Linked DNA regions of Oceanicoccus sp. KOV_DT_Chl. The protein of the gene in region 1 interacts with the protein of each later gene in a pairwise test. Links are inferred from orthologs where the notes say so. Each region holds a gene or a part of one and is shown on either strand. Other genes may lie near its edges.

Region 1 (7,244 bases):
CATATACTTTGGTGACATTCCTGTGCTGTGATAGCCTGAAATTATTCTCAACCAAACAGGAATAACATTATGGGACGTTAGAATCGCGAAGAAATCGAACAAGCCTTCGATAAATTTCAAGCCGCTGCATTGACCGGCGCTCAAACCAAAGACTGGACCGACTGGGCTAATTGCTTTACTGAAGATGCAACTTATTTTGAACATCACTACGGTAAATTCTGGGGGCGAGAAAACATAAAAGTATGGATCACCAAAACCATGAATAGCTGGCCCGCCAGCAGCATGACGGCCTTTCCTGTTACCTGGTATTCCATTGATGAAAACAAAGGCTGGGTGTTCTGTGAAGTGATGAACCGCATGGAAGATTTAGGCGATGGCAAGATATATCAGGAACCTAACATCACCATATTGCACTATGCTGGTAATGGCTTATTTAGCTATGAAGAAGATGCCTATAACCCACATAACATGGGTGTCACTATCGGCGCCTGGATTGAAAAGAAAAAAGAATTAGAGGCCAAACCTGCGGAGTAAATACTCCGTGGTTGTTCGTCCAACCTATCAAAATCAAACACCGAACCCCTGCGCTGCCACCCAATCATTAATCGCCAAGCCGGTACCCATATCCCATCCTTTTAACTTTTCTTTTGGCACAATTTTATAAGCATCCAACTCATGATTCAGTTTAATATCGCCTTGCGCTCGCACATGGTAAGCGATAATAACCTGATTCTGCTCGGCAAAAGAATAAACCCCCACCAGTGACGATTCGATCACCTGCAAACCTAACTCCTCCTCCGTTTCACGATGGGCACAGACTTGCGGGTCTTCCTGCTGCTCTAAAAACCCGGTAATTATTGAAAAAAAATCGTGCTTCCAGGCTGCGTTATGTGCCAGCACTACCCCCTCATCAACCTCAACAATCATCGCCACCACCGGCGTTGGATTATTCCAAAACACGAAATTACAGGCATCGGCAGCACAGCCCCGACGATGCTCACCATCAATTATCACAGGGGTAAGGGGATTAGCACATTGGGGACAGTAATTCATAACATCTCTCTTCTAAGTGTTTCTCTTTCAGCTTGATTCCATGCGATTATAACGCAGGCTTCAAAAAAAAAATCAATGAGTAAGCACCAGCCTGTTGAGCACACTCCCGCTTAAGGCTACTATTATTCGCAGTGACCACCACTGAATAAAGGATCAACATGCGTTTACTTCTGGCTATCTTACTGCCCTGGCTACAATTCTTCACCATCGGCCGTCCCTTTGCTGGCATCATTTGCCTGATATTGCAATTAACGCTCATCGGCTGGGTGCCAGCGGCTATCTGGTCGGTATACGCCTTGAGCCAATATAATACCGATAAAAAAATTAACCAAGCACTTGGCAATAATAAATAAACTGTCAGCTCGCTTTAGGAATTCCCATGAAATTATTAACGCACATTTTATTTGCTGCCGGCTTAATATTGCTCACCGCCTGTGAAAGCACTTATTACAATGCCATGGAAGAAATCGGCATTCACAAACGCGATATATTAATTGATCGCTTAGAAGAAGCGCAGCAAGCACAGCAAGAAGGCCAGCAACAATTTAAAAATGCGCTGGAACAATTTAAAGCGGTAGCGAGTTTTGATGGCGGTGATGTGGAAACCATGTATAACCGCCTTAATGACGAATACGAGGACAGCGTTGCAGCAGCCGAAAACATCAGCAACAGAATCGAAAAAGTCGATTCTGTTGCGCAAGCTTTATTTGATGAATGGAAAGAAGAACTGGGACAGTACACCAACCAAAATCTGCGCCGTGACAGCGAAAGAAAGCTACAGGATACCCAACGCCGTTATAAAAATTTATTGAATGCTATGCAAAAAGCAGAAAAATCTATTGCCCCGGTACTCGCAACGCTGCATGACAACACGCTGTATCTTAAACATAACCTGAATGCTCGCGCGATCAGCTCACTCAAAAATGAACTCGGCAATGTAAATCGTAATGTCTCTTCGCTACTGGCAGAGATGGAAAAAGCTATCAAAGAATCCGATACCTTTATTTCCGAGCTTCGGAAAGGTTAGAACTTTTTACTGCCCACTTTTGATCCTTTTAGCCAGCGTAAAAATTATCCCGCACATTGGATAATCATTTGCGGTAAAGGCATAATGCGCCTCCTGATGTAATAGCAAATACTTCCAAGAGCCCATTCATGCCTATTGATAAAGCCTTAATCAAACGCAGTCACTCTCGCTGCGAATTATGTACCAGTAAAGACGATCTGAATACGTATGAAATTCCACCTGACCACGATGGCAGCGTGGATAAAAGCATCCTCTTATGTAACACCTGTCTAAGCCAAATCCAGTACCCGGAAACAACTGAAGTGAACCACTGGCGCTGCCTGAATGACAGCATGTGGAGTCAAACACCGGCAGTGCAAGTGATGGCCTGGCGGCAATTAAAACAGCTATCCACTGAAAGCTGGGCGCAGGATTTACTGGAAATGCTGTATTTGGATGAAGATACACAAACGTGGGCAGAAGCCGCTTTAAGCAATAGCGACCAGCCAGCCACTTTGGATAGCAATGGTGCCGCGCTGGAGGCAGGCGATACTGTGACCTTAATCAAAGATCTGGTGGTTAAAGGTGCCAACTTTACCGCCAAGCGCGGTACCGCAGTCCGTGGCATTTCGCTAACCAACAACCCCGAGCAAATTGAAGGCCGAGTCAATGGCACCCGTATTGTCCTGCTGACCAAATTTTTGAAGAAATCGAACTAACCCCCACTTTCGAGCGAGGCTTGACGAAGCTCTCGCCCCGGAAAAGTAAATAATTCACCCCCCTATATTTGCCCGATACCAGTAAGCCCGATACACTAGCCGACAGTTTAAATGGTGTATTTCAAAACGAAAACAGGGGTAATACGGCGAAGATCGCTACCTGAGCGCGAAACTAGCCACTTCTAAACCTTGAAAAACAGCTTCTGAACCCAATATAACCCGTTAATAATGACAAACCACCACTTTAGCGCTTGCCTCCACTGCGCCTACACTTTAATCACTGAGGAAATCTCATGTTAATCGGACAAAATTCAGTCGTCAGCATTCAATACACCCTTACCAATGACAAGGGTGAGGTCATGGACCAATCGCAAGCTGGCGAACCCCTCATTTACTTGCATGGCGCTGACGGCATCATCCCTGGCCTGGAAAACGAATTAACCGGTAAAGTGGCGGGCGCAGCATTTAAAGTCACCATCAAGCCAGAAGAAGCATATGGCGACCATATCGCAGAAATGGTGCAGCAAGTACCTCGCAGCGCATTCCCAGCTGATGCCGAAATTCAACCGGGCATGCAATTTAACGCCGACTCTCCCAATGGCCCAATGACAGTAATGGTCACGGAGGTGAGTGACGACACGGTCACTGTAGACGGCAATCACCCATTGGCCGGCTTTACACTACATTTTGAAGGCACCATTGAAGATGTGCGTCAGGCTACTGATGAAGAATTAGAGCACGGCCATGCCCATGGCCCTCATACTCACTAAAAAGTGCTGACTAGATACTTAGCAGCGACCAATTAAGGCGCTGCTAAGTATTGCTCCAGCCGCGTATCCCAGCAATTCATTTCATCCTGCTGCCACACATAGCGCTGCATAACATCCTTTTGATCCAGCCAAAATAACGTTCCCGGCTGGTATTCCCCGCCAAAATATTCATAGCGAGCCGCGTCAATACTGCGCCCGTCAATGTTAATGGTTTCATGCTCTTGAAAGCGGGCCTGCCGCTGACTTAATAGAGGCGTGAGTAATTGCTCTGTATCCTGCGGATTGCGAATCCAGGGCACTAAAACCTGACTCTCACCTTGTACCAACAATCGCTGAATTACATCACCGTTGTAAATACGCATCAGCGGTGAAACGATATAACCTTCCGCCAACTCAAGTTCAGTTTCTTCTACCGCACCTTCTAAAGTTACACGTTTTATCTGCGCATAATTGGCACTGAATTGATAATGCGCGGACAATTGCTTGATTGCATCGTCCGCAAAGATCTTTATCACTACATCAAACTGGGTTATTTGGTTAGCATGTGCCAGCGATTGCACAAAAATTTTATTGCCAAACTCGCGGGAATCTCTTTCAGCACGCACAATAATGTCACCCTGTGCATTGCGATGACGAGACCAGGGTTCGCTGACTTTAGTTTTCTCGGCAAACACGGTGCCGCCAATCTGGCTTTCGTGATAATAGTTGTAACAGCCGTGATCAATAAGCGTTTCGTCGTCGCCGACCGGGGTAGGTATGGTAATACTCATAATTTTTATCTTGGGAAAATCTTGTTTGTAGAAAATAAAACCGCAAGGCTATCAGCACATTAAGCTGGCGCACAGAAAAAATTAATTTTTATTTTCCCGACTGTCGACCTGACCCAATAAATTTTCCAGCCGCTGCAATACTCGCTGATAAGCTTCATGCCCAAGCGTTTGTGCCTGCCGACTATCGCCATTGGTATCCGGCATGGCCGTTAATAATGCTTGTGTCGATTCAGCCCAATGAATACGAGCCTCCATCACATCAACCAAATATTCAAGCGCGATGCCATTGTAGGGAGCCCCTGGCATGGTGCGGATCGTTTCATCCTCAAAGTCACCAATAATTGCAGCGTAGGCAGCTGCTTCCTTAACTGCAGTGTCCTTTACTGCGGCTAAATTGTTGCGCAAGGTTTCCATATCGCCGGAGCCAGCATAGAGAAACTTTAGCATGGCTTCATACTGCATGGTGAAGTACGTTTCAGTCGGTGCTGCCAACCACTCCTGTAATGCTGCTCTTCCCTCTTCATTGACCGTATAAATAGTGCGCGTTCGACCGCCGTTGTCCTCTGTATGACTGGTCACCAAGCCCAGGCCCTCCAGTTTTTTGGGCTCTGAATAAACATGACTTTCAGCGCGGGACCAGAAAGCACGGAGCACACTCTCTTTCATATGATTATTCAATTCGTAAGCAGACCAGGGGCGACGTGCCAACAGGCCCAAAATAGCATAGGAAGTGGGGGTCAATTTTCTCATGACGACACTATAGCCTAAATGGGTGATGCCGTTACTCCAAATAGGAGTAATATTCGCTTTCGACAAAATAATACTACAAATTGGAGTATATATATGAAAGATCGGGGCGTAATTTCATCCCACTGGCAGCATTGCCAATGGCCATTTTGCTAGCCAATAGTGCGGCGGCGGAGCTGGTCATTGAAGAAATCATGGTGACTGCACAAAAGCGTACGGAAAGCACACAGGATATTGGTGCTGCCATTAGCGCCGTACAGGGCGATTCTTTAGAACGCTTGAATATTCTGGACTTTACCAGTGTTGAACAACTTACTACTGGCTTGACCCTGGACGATAGCAATGCTCGCAATACCACCATCAGTATGCGTGGCGTGACGTATGATTCGGAAGGTACGGCCAACCCAACAGTAGATGCCTACTGGAACGGCGTGCCAGTGCGTAATGATGCAGTGTTCAACCAATTATTTGATATCAGCCGAATCGAAGTGTTACGCGGCCCACAAGGGACGTTACAGGGGCAAACATCGCCCGCTGGCGCGATCGTTATCCACAGCCGCAAACCCAATTTCGAAGGCAATGTTGAAGGCTATATCAGCACCACCGTTACTGAGAATAATGGCTTTTCTACACAAGCCGCAATCGACCTTCCCGTGGTTGAAAACACACTGGCGGTGCGTATTGCCGCCAATTATGACGATAATGATATGGATGGTATCCGCAATATCAATACCGGCAGTACCCAAAGCAGCCACAGTGATGCCGGCCGTATTACCATTGCCTGGGAACCTAGCGACACTCTGACTACCAGCCTGACCCATGAATACAGCGAGCAGGAATTAAACGACTTTAAAGACATGGCCGGCACTGACCTCCTAGGTAATGGCAATCCAGATCTGGACACCTATGACCGCAAAGGGTTAAACCAACTTGATGCCACATTTGATAAACGCAACCGCTTAACGGTACTGAATGTCGATTGGGAGGTTTTTGGTCATCAACTCACGGCTATCAGCGGTTATCAGGATATCCATCAATTTGACTCCAGAGATATTGATCGAGCCAATTACAGCCCGCTTCCCCAGTTACAACAGGTCACCACTGAGTACGATATTTTCTCGCAAGAGTTACGACTCAGCTCCATTGACTCCGGGTTCTGGGAATACATTGTTGGCGGTTTTTACAAAGACCAGAACCTAAGCACAAACTACCTGCGTGAAATACAGCCTGGCGCTGGTTTCTTTTTCGCTGCACCAGACATACCGTCAAACCGCGAAGAAACAGGGGTTTTCACCCACAATACTTTCAACCTGAACGAACACTCACGACTACAGCTCGGTTTACGCTGGTCGAAAGTCCGAAATTTCAACCGCTATGATGCAGTGATTACTGACGCTAACGGCAATGTCGTCAATGTTAGACCCCCTGCTATTCCAGACGATAAAGCGCTCACCGATCAGGAAGAAGTGACCGGCTCTTTAAAGTATCTGCATCATCTTGACGACGATGTAATGCTGTATGGCTCAATCGACACCAGCTTCCGTCCGGGCGGTGTCACCGTCGAACCGCGGATCACAAACCCCGACGACTTGATCTACGATAGCGAAACATCGATCTCTTACGAGCTTGGTTTTAAATCCACGGTATGGGATCAGCGCCTGCAGTTGAATGGCTCGGTGTATTACCAGCAATTTGATGACTACATCAATCGTATCGCAGGGCCATTAATTGATGAAAACCTTGATGGCAATCCGGATTCACGCGCATCAGGCGTAATGGCTAACGGCGATGCAGTAATCAGCGGCGCCGAAGTTGACTTCACCGCACTGCTCTCCGAAGCACTCTCGGTAGGTGGCGGCGTCAACTACACCGATGCTAAATATGATGGTGCGGAGATTCCCTGTAGCGGCAACGATGGTGACTACAATCAAACATCCCACATTTTCTTGTGCGATGCCGATGGTAAAAATCTGGGCAACGAGCCTAACTGGACAGTGACGTTAAATGCTGAATATCAAATCAGTCTGGGCAGCTATGATGGATTTGTGCGCGGTCTTTATAAATTTACCGGCAGTCGAAACAATGACTTTCAGGCCAACTCCAGCGTAGGCGGGTATGGTGTAGTTAACTTATACGCAGGCATTAGTGATCCCGCTGAAAAATGGGAAGTCAGCCTATT
Region 2 (7,258 bases), on another replicon or contig:
GCAGCGGGAGCTGAGTTGGAATGGCTGCCGCAGGAAACTATTTTATTTAATGGGGCCAGGGGCGAATTGCGCAACCGTTTTGATTTGGCCGCTGATAGTCGTTTGCTGGGTTGGGATATCGTTTGTCTGGGTCGTCGCGCCAGTGGCGAATGCTTTGATAGCGGGCAGGTAAAGCAGCGTATCGAAATTTATCGCGAAGGCCGCCCGCTACTGATTGACCGCGTCAATTTTAGAGGCGGCAGTGATATGCTTAACGCCCCGTGGGGTATGGCGCAGCAACCGGTAAGCGGCACTTTGTTTGCGACCATAAATACGGGTGTGGCAATTAGCGCCGAAGCGCTTAGGGCAGTATTGCCCGCAGTCGATACTAATCAGCAGTGGGGATTGAGTGAGCGCAATGGTATTTTATTGGTGCGCTACTTGGGCAATTCTGCTGAAGTGTGCCGGCGCGGTTTTGAAAGAATATGGCAGCAGTTGCGGCCCACATTAATGATACGGCCGATGTTGCGGCCGCGCATTTGGAATACGTAATCATTCATTCAGGTAATAGGTTAAAAGATTATGGAACTGAGTCCACGTGATAAAGATAAGCTGTTAATTTTTACCGCCGCACTGTTGGCGGAGCGGCGCAAAGCCAAAGGGTTGAAGCTGAATTATCCGGAAGCAGTCGCGCTAATCAGTGCAGAAATTATGGAAGGTGCGCGTGAAGGCCGATCGGTCGCGGATATGATGAGTCATGGTCGCACTATTCTCAGTGCCGATGAGGTTATGGATGGTGTCGCTGAAATGCTGCATGAGGTACAGGTCGAAGCCACTTTTCCCGATGGTACTAAATTAGTCACGGTGCATAACCCGATTGTTTAATGGCGTTGCTGCCGCTACAAGGAGCATAAAATGATTCCAGGTGAAGTCGAAGTCAGAGCCGGCGAGATTGAACTCAATCCCGGTCGTCAAACTATCACGTTAACGGTTGCCAATAGCGGTGACCGCCCGATTCAGGTGGGTTCTCATTATCACTTTTTTGAAACGAATCCGGCCTTGCAATTTGATCGGGCTGCGGCCAGAGGGTTTCGCCTGAATATTGCTGCCGGCACTGCGGTGCGATTTGAGCCGGGTCAGGGCCGTGAGGTGGAATTGGTGGCACTAGCCGGTGAGCGCAAAGTATATGGTTTACGCGGTGAGATTATGGGCGCGTTAGATTAATTTAAATAAATGAAATAAGTATGTGCTGGAGTAACTGATGACTACCATTGATCGCCGCGCCTATGCGGATATGTATGGTCCAACCGTGGGTGACCGCGTACGCTTGGGTGATACCGAGTTGTGGATAGAGGTTGAGAAAGATTTTACCCACTACGGTGAAGAGGTAAAGTTTGGCGGCGGTAAAGTAATTCGCGATGGCATGGGCCAAAGCCAGCGCGCCAGCACCGGCACGCCAGATACGGTGATCACCAACGCCTTGATTCTTGATCACTGGGGCATTGTCAAAGCGGATGTGGCGATTAAAGCGGGCCGCATTCAAGCTATCGGTAAAGCGGGTAATCCTGATATTCAATCCGGTATCGATATTATTATTGGCCCCTGTACCGAAGTGATTGCGGGGAGGGACAAATCCTCACCGCCGGCGGTATCGATTCCCATATTCATTTTATTTGTCCGCAGCAAATCGAAGAAGCGTTAATGAGCGGTGTGACTACCATGTTAGGTGGCGGCACGGGTCCAGCAACCGGCACCAATGCGACGACGTGTACGCCAGGCCCATGGCATATTGGCAAGATGTTACAAGCTGCTGAAGCATTCCCGATGAACCTGGGTTTTCTCGGCAAGGGTAATGCCAGCTTACCAATATCGTTAGAAGAGCAGCTCGCTGCCGGGGCAATGGGATTAAAATTACATGAAGACTGGGGCACAACGCCGGCGTCTATCGATAATTGTTTAACAGTCGCTGAAAAATACGATGTGCAAGTGGCGATTCATACTGACACCTTGAATGAGTCCGGTTTTGTTGAAGATACATTGGCGGCGTTTAAAGGTCGCACCATTCATACTTATCACACGGAAGGGGCCGGTGGTGGTCATGCGCCTGATATTATCAAAGCCTGTGGTGAGTCTAACGTTTTACCTTCGTCAACAAATCCGACCCGTCCCTATACGATCAATACCGTGGATGAGCATTTGGATATGTTGATGGTGTGTCATCATCTTGATCCTAATATTCCCGAAGATGTAGCTTTTGCCGATTCCCGTATCCGTCGGGAAACAATAGCTGCTGAAGATATTTTGCATGATCTGGGCGCGTTTTCGATGATTGCTTCGGACTCACAAGCGATGGGTCGCGTTGGTGAAGTGGTTTGTCGCACCTGGCAAACCGCACATAAAATGAAAGTGCAGCGCGGTGCCTTGCAAGGCGATAGTAATTACTCGGATAATTTGCGGGCAAAAAGATACATCGCAAAATATACCATTAACCCGGCGATTGCTCATGGTATTGCCCATGAAGTAGGTTCTATTGAAGTGGGCAAACTGGCGGATTTAGTGCTGTGGAAACCGATGTTTTTTGGCATTAAGCCAGCGATGATTATTAAAGGCGGAATGATTGCTGCCGCGCCGATGGGCGATCCCAATGCGTCTATTCCAACACCACAGCCGGTCCATTACCGACCAATGTTTGGCGCTTTTGGTAAAGCGGTAGCGGCAACCTCGGTGAGTTTTGTCAGCGAAGCGGCGATTCAGGCCGGTGTCGCTCATGCACTGGGTTTGGATAAATTATTAGTCGCTTGTAAAAATACCCGCAGTGTCACCAAGGCCGATATGATCTTGAATAATTGGCAACCGCAGATGGAAGTTGATCCTGAGACTTATGAAGTGCGCGCCAATGGTGAGCTGTTAGTGTGTGAGCCAGCAACAGTATTGCCGCTGGCGCAACGCTATTCCCTATTTTGATTTTTTAATTTGAAGTTAGCCAATGAAAGAATGTTTTGAACTGAGTGAGCAGCCAGCCGGGCCAGCAGCGTTAGCGATAGAGCTGGATTATCAACAGCGGCAAAAAAGTCGGCATAAAGCGCAAACGGTTTGTGGTGAAACGCTGGGCTGGTTTTTAGAGCGCGGCCGGGTATTACAACACGACGATGTGTTGCAATGCAGTGATGGTAGCTGTGTAAAAGTCATTGCCGCTGCTGAAACTGTGTCAGAAGTGTGCAGTGATGATGCCCATTTATTAATGCGTGCGGCCTATCATTTAGGTAATCGTCATGTGCCCTTACAAATTGGCGCGGATTATATACGCTATCAACATGATCATGTGTTAGATGACATGGTGTTGGGTTTAGGGCTAACAGTTGAGAGCTGTCAGCGCCCCTTTCATCCCGAGAACGGTGCTTATCATGGCCAGACAAAAAACCATGACCATTCTCATGATCACGCCCACTAAATACTGATGAATACTTCGCTGTTACATTTAATGCACTTGGTCAGTCCGGCCTTGCCAGTAGGTGCCTACGCTTATTCGCAGGGGCAGGAATATGCCGTGGAGTTGGGGCACTTGCCAGATCAAGCAGCGGCACAGCAATGGATAGAGGGGTTATGCGTCACAGCATGGCGCATTTGGATTTGCCAGTATTGGCGCGCCTGTATTCTGCGTGGCAAGTTAAAGACCTGACGCGAGTAAATGAGTGGAATAGTTATTTATTAGCCAGCCGTGAATCAGCCGAGTTTGAATTGGAAGATGTGCAAATGGGTCGCGGCTTGATGCGTTTGTTAGCCTCACTAGGGGTTGATGAAGCCGCCGCATGGCCACGTCAGTACCCCGCCAGTTTTGCTACCGCGTTTGCGCTGGCCGGCGTTCACTGGCAGGTCGATCAAACTTCTTTGATGCACGGCCTGTGTTGGAGCTGGTTAGAGAATCAAGTCGCTGCTGCCACCAAGTTAGTGCCGCTGGGGCAGACCCAGGCGCAGCAATTATTGGTCGCCTTAATGACGAGTGTAGAGCAGTGCTGCCAGCAGGCAATGACTTTAGCTGATGATGACATTGGCGCTGGTCTGCCGGCATTGGCGATTATCTCAGCGCAACATGAAACCCAGTATTCCCGTTTATTTAGATCCTAGATTGAGGTTAATCGTGACAGCAACAATACCAACACCAACAAAAACCGCACAACAAAAACCCGCACTCCGTCTCGGTATCGGTGGCCCGGTCGGCTCCGGTAAAACGGCATTGGTCAAAGAGCTCTGCGCGCAACTTAAGGACCGTTTAAATATTGCTGTAATTACCAATGATATTTATACCCGCGAAGATGCCGAGTTTTTATTACGCCATGATGTGTTACCGGCCGATAGAATTATCGGTGTTGAGACTGGAGGTTGCCCGCATACGGCCATTCGTGAAGATGCATCGATGAATTTATCCGCGGTGGAAGAACTCAATGACCGCTTTCCCGGTTTGGAATTAGTGATGATCGAAAGCGGTGGTGATAATCTGGCGGCGACGTTTAGCCCTGAATTATCGGACCTCACCATTTATGTTATCGATGTATCTGCGGGGGATAAAATACCGCGCAAAGGCGGTCCCGGCATTACCAAATCAGATTTATTGGTGATTAATAAAATCGATTTAGCGCCCTTGGTTGGTGCTGATTTAGCGGTAATGGATCGCGATGCTAAAAAAATGCGTGGCGACAGACCCTTCGTTTTTTCCAATTTAAAAACTCAGCAGGGCTTGGCCGATATTATTGATTTCATAATCAATCAAGGTATGTTGACCCCTGACCCTGTGGCTGTCTAAGTCACATCCCCAATATGGTGCGGCTTTTTTAAAGCTGCCCTCTCTTTTTGATTATTCATTGCATGTAAGCCTGACTGGGGCAACCTGGTAGCTAGGTTTAGTGCTATTCGTTATTCAATATTCGCCAAACGTTCATAAATGAGGCGCATTTTTTTTGTCGCACTGAAGTTGTGCGCAATTTTGCGCCATTATGGACGCAGAGCTTATGCCTTAGGAATATGCTGTGGCGTAAGCCTATGAATCATAATGATTTTTTAGCTTATTACAGAAAAAAAATAAAGATTGGCATTAATTCTGCTCTAAGGCTTTGTGTCGTAAACAAGAACAATATCCTTGGAGATCAATCATGGAAATAAAAAAGCAGTGGGCGAAAACCGGTGCTAAAGCATTAGGTGTTGCCGCGCTCGCGTTAAGCGCAGCGATTACACAAGCAGCAGATACAATCAAAGTCGGTGTATTGCACTCTTTGTCAGGCACGATGGCAATCAGTGAAACGACCTTGAAAGACACCGTGTTGATGATGGTGGAAGAGCAAAATAAAAAAGGTGGATTGTTGGGCAAAAAACTGGAAGCGGTTGTTGTTGATCCCGCTTCTGATTGGCCTTTATTCGCAGAAAAAACCAAAGAGCTAATCGAGCAAAAAGATGTTGATGTAATTTTCGGTTGCTGGACCTCAGTATCACGTAAGTCAGTGTTACCGGTTATTGAAAAGCTAAATGGTTTGTTATTTTATCCCGTACAGTATGAGGGTGAAGAATCCTCTAAAAATGTTTTCTATACGGGTGCAGCGCCAAACCAGCAGGCAATCCCTGCGGTAGATTATTTAATGGAAGAAGAAGGCGTTAAGCGTTGGGTATTGGAAGGTACTGACTACGTTTACCCACAAACGACTAACAAAATCTTAAAAGCGTATTTAATCAGCAAAGGTGTAGCAGAAGCCGATATTTCCGTTAACTACACGCCGTTTGGTTTCTCTGAGTGGACTACGCGCGTTTCTGAAATCAAAAAGTTCGGTTCAGCGGGAAAAAAGACTGCGGTTGTTTCAACAGTTAATGGCGATGCTAACGTACCGTTCTACAAAGAGCTAGCTAACCAGGGTATTTCTGCGGAAGACATTCCAGTAGTTGCTTTCTCGGTAGGTGAAGAAGAGCTTTCCGGTTTTGATACAGCACCATTAGTTGGTCACTTGGCTGCATGGAATTACTTCCAGAGTGCCGAGTCTGACGCCAACGATGAATTTATTGCCAAGTGGAAAAATTCATTGGTGATGACAAGCGCGTAACGAATGATCCAATGGAAGCCACTTATATTGGTTTTAAAGCCTGGGCTAAAGCCGTTGAAAAAGCGGGTTCAGTTGAAGTGGATAAAGTACGTCCTGCGATGTATGGCATTGAAGTGAGTAACTTAACCGGTGGTATGGCCAAGGTTTTACCAAACCATCACTTTACCAAGCCAGTATTGATTGGCGAAATTCAGGCTGATGGTCAATTTGAGATTGTTTCGCAAACCAAGGAAGTTGCTGGTGATGCGTGGACTGATCATTTGGCTGAGTCAGCAAAGGTTATCTCTGATTGGCAGAACCCTGCTATCAACTGTGGTAACTACAATACTGAAACCAAAAAATGTTCTGGTCAAAATTTCTAAATTCATGTTCTAAGTGAATGTAGACCAGTCAACTATGTGGCTGCCGGGAGGGCGGTTCCATACCTCTCTCCCTGCGCTAATAATAGTGGCTTCTACTGCAAAGTAAGAAGCCATTTTTTTTAATAAATTGGGCCAGTAAATGAAACGCCTCGGATTAATTTTTCTCTGTTTACAATGTCTTTTCTTTGCTCCTGTTGCATTGACGAGTGATTTTGAAGACGCGCTAGCAGAATTGATAACAAACTCTAATAAAGAAAAAGCTAGAGCTATTGATGCCTTGGCCATTATTGATGATGAGCGTGTATTGCCTAGTTTAAAGGCGTTGTTAGACGCACGGCTGTACTATCGTGATGAAGACAAAAAGTTGGTTTATATTGACGAGATTGAAGACCGCTTAAAAATTACCTTGGTAACAAGCGGTGAAGTATTAGATATCACTAACAAGAAAACGATTACTAAAATTCGCATCAATAATAAATTGCGACGGGTATTGCGGGCTAATATCGCAAAATTAGAATTGACCGTTAAAAACGATGATTTACGTTTGCTATCGGCACAAAACCTTACCAAGACGCCAGACCCGGAGTTGCGTGAAGAAATTTATCGTGCAATCAAGTCAGAAAAAAATATAAAAGTTAAATCAGCCATGCAGCTGGCATTGGCGATGATTGATATTGATAGTAAAGATCAAACGCTAAGATTAAATGCCATGCAAACAATAGGTGGCAGCGTAGCACCAGAGGCAGTCAATGTACTGAATCGCCTCACTTTACGCGATGACAGTGGCAAATATCTTGAATCCAATCCTGAAATAGTGGCGTTGGCGGTCAAGCA

The links.
Region 2: the proteins of UNITIG_RS18500 (region 1) and ureG interact in binary tests that used the Escherichia coli proteins (3 or more experiments, as listed by UniProt). The link is inferred for Oceanicoccus sp. KOV_DT_Chl from one-to-one orthologs.

The regions. Positions count from the first base shown.
Region 1 is NZ_FQLF01000005.1:246,220-253,463, forward strand. Bases 1,839-4,809 are described here. They hold UNITIG_RS18500 (peptidylprolyl isomerase), read left to right. Parts: upstream 1,839-3,071; coding sequence 3,072-3,548; downstream 3,549-4,809. Other genes in these bases: UNITIG_RS18490 (DUF2959 domain-containing protein), read left to right, coding at 1,839-2,080; UNITIG_RS18495 (alkylphosphonate utilization protein), read left to right, coding at 2,209-2,778; UNITIG_RS18505 (hypothetical protein), read right to left, coding at 3,581-4,318; UNITIG_RS18510 (PadR family transcriptional regulator), read right to left, coding at 4,400-4,809. In the rest of the region: UNITIG_RS18475 (nuclear transport factor 2 family protein), read left to right, coding at 94-534; UNITIG_RS18480 (NUDIX domain-containing protein), read right to left, coding at 568-1,053; UNITIG_RS18485 (YqaE/Pmp3 family membrane protein), read left to right, coding at 1,212-1,406; more of UNITIG_RS18490, read left to right, coding at 1,433-1,838; more of UNITIG_RS18510, read right to left, coding at 4,810-5,068; UNITIG_RS18515 (TonB-dependent receptor), read left to right, coding at 5,206-7,244. UniProt on the Escherichia coli protein: Folding helper with both chaperone and peptidyl-prolyl cis-trans isomerase (PPIase) activities. Chaperone activity prevents aggregation of unfolded or partially folded proteins and promotes their correct folding.
Region 2 is NZ_FQLF01000002.1:1,635,964-1,643,221, reverse strand. Bases 2,964-5,948 are described here. They hold ureG (urease accessory protein UreG), read left to right. Parts: upstream 2,964-4,117; coding sequence 4,118-4,780; downstream 4,781-5,948. Other genes in these bases: ureE (urease accessory protein UreE), read left to right, coding at 2,966-3,430. Also shown: UNITIG_RS11475 (urease accessory protein UreD), read left to right, coding at 1-531; ureA (urease subunit gamma), read left to right, coding at 562-864; UNITIG_RS11465 (urease subunit beta), read left to right, coding at 895-1,203; urea ABC transporter permease subunit UrtB, read left to right, coding at 6,564-7,258. UniProt on the Escherichia coli protein: Involved in the maturation of [NiFe] hydrogenases. Required for nickel insertion into the metal center of the hydrogenase. Exhibits a low intrinsic GTPase activity, which is essential for nickel insertion.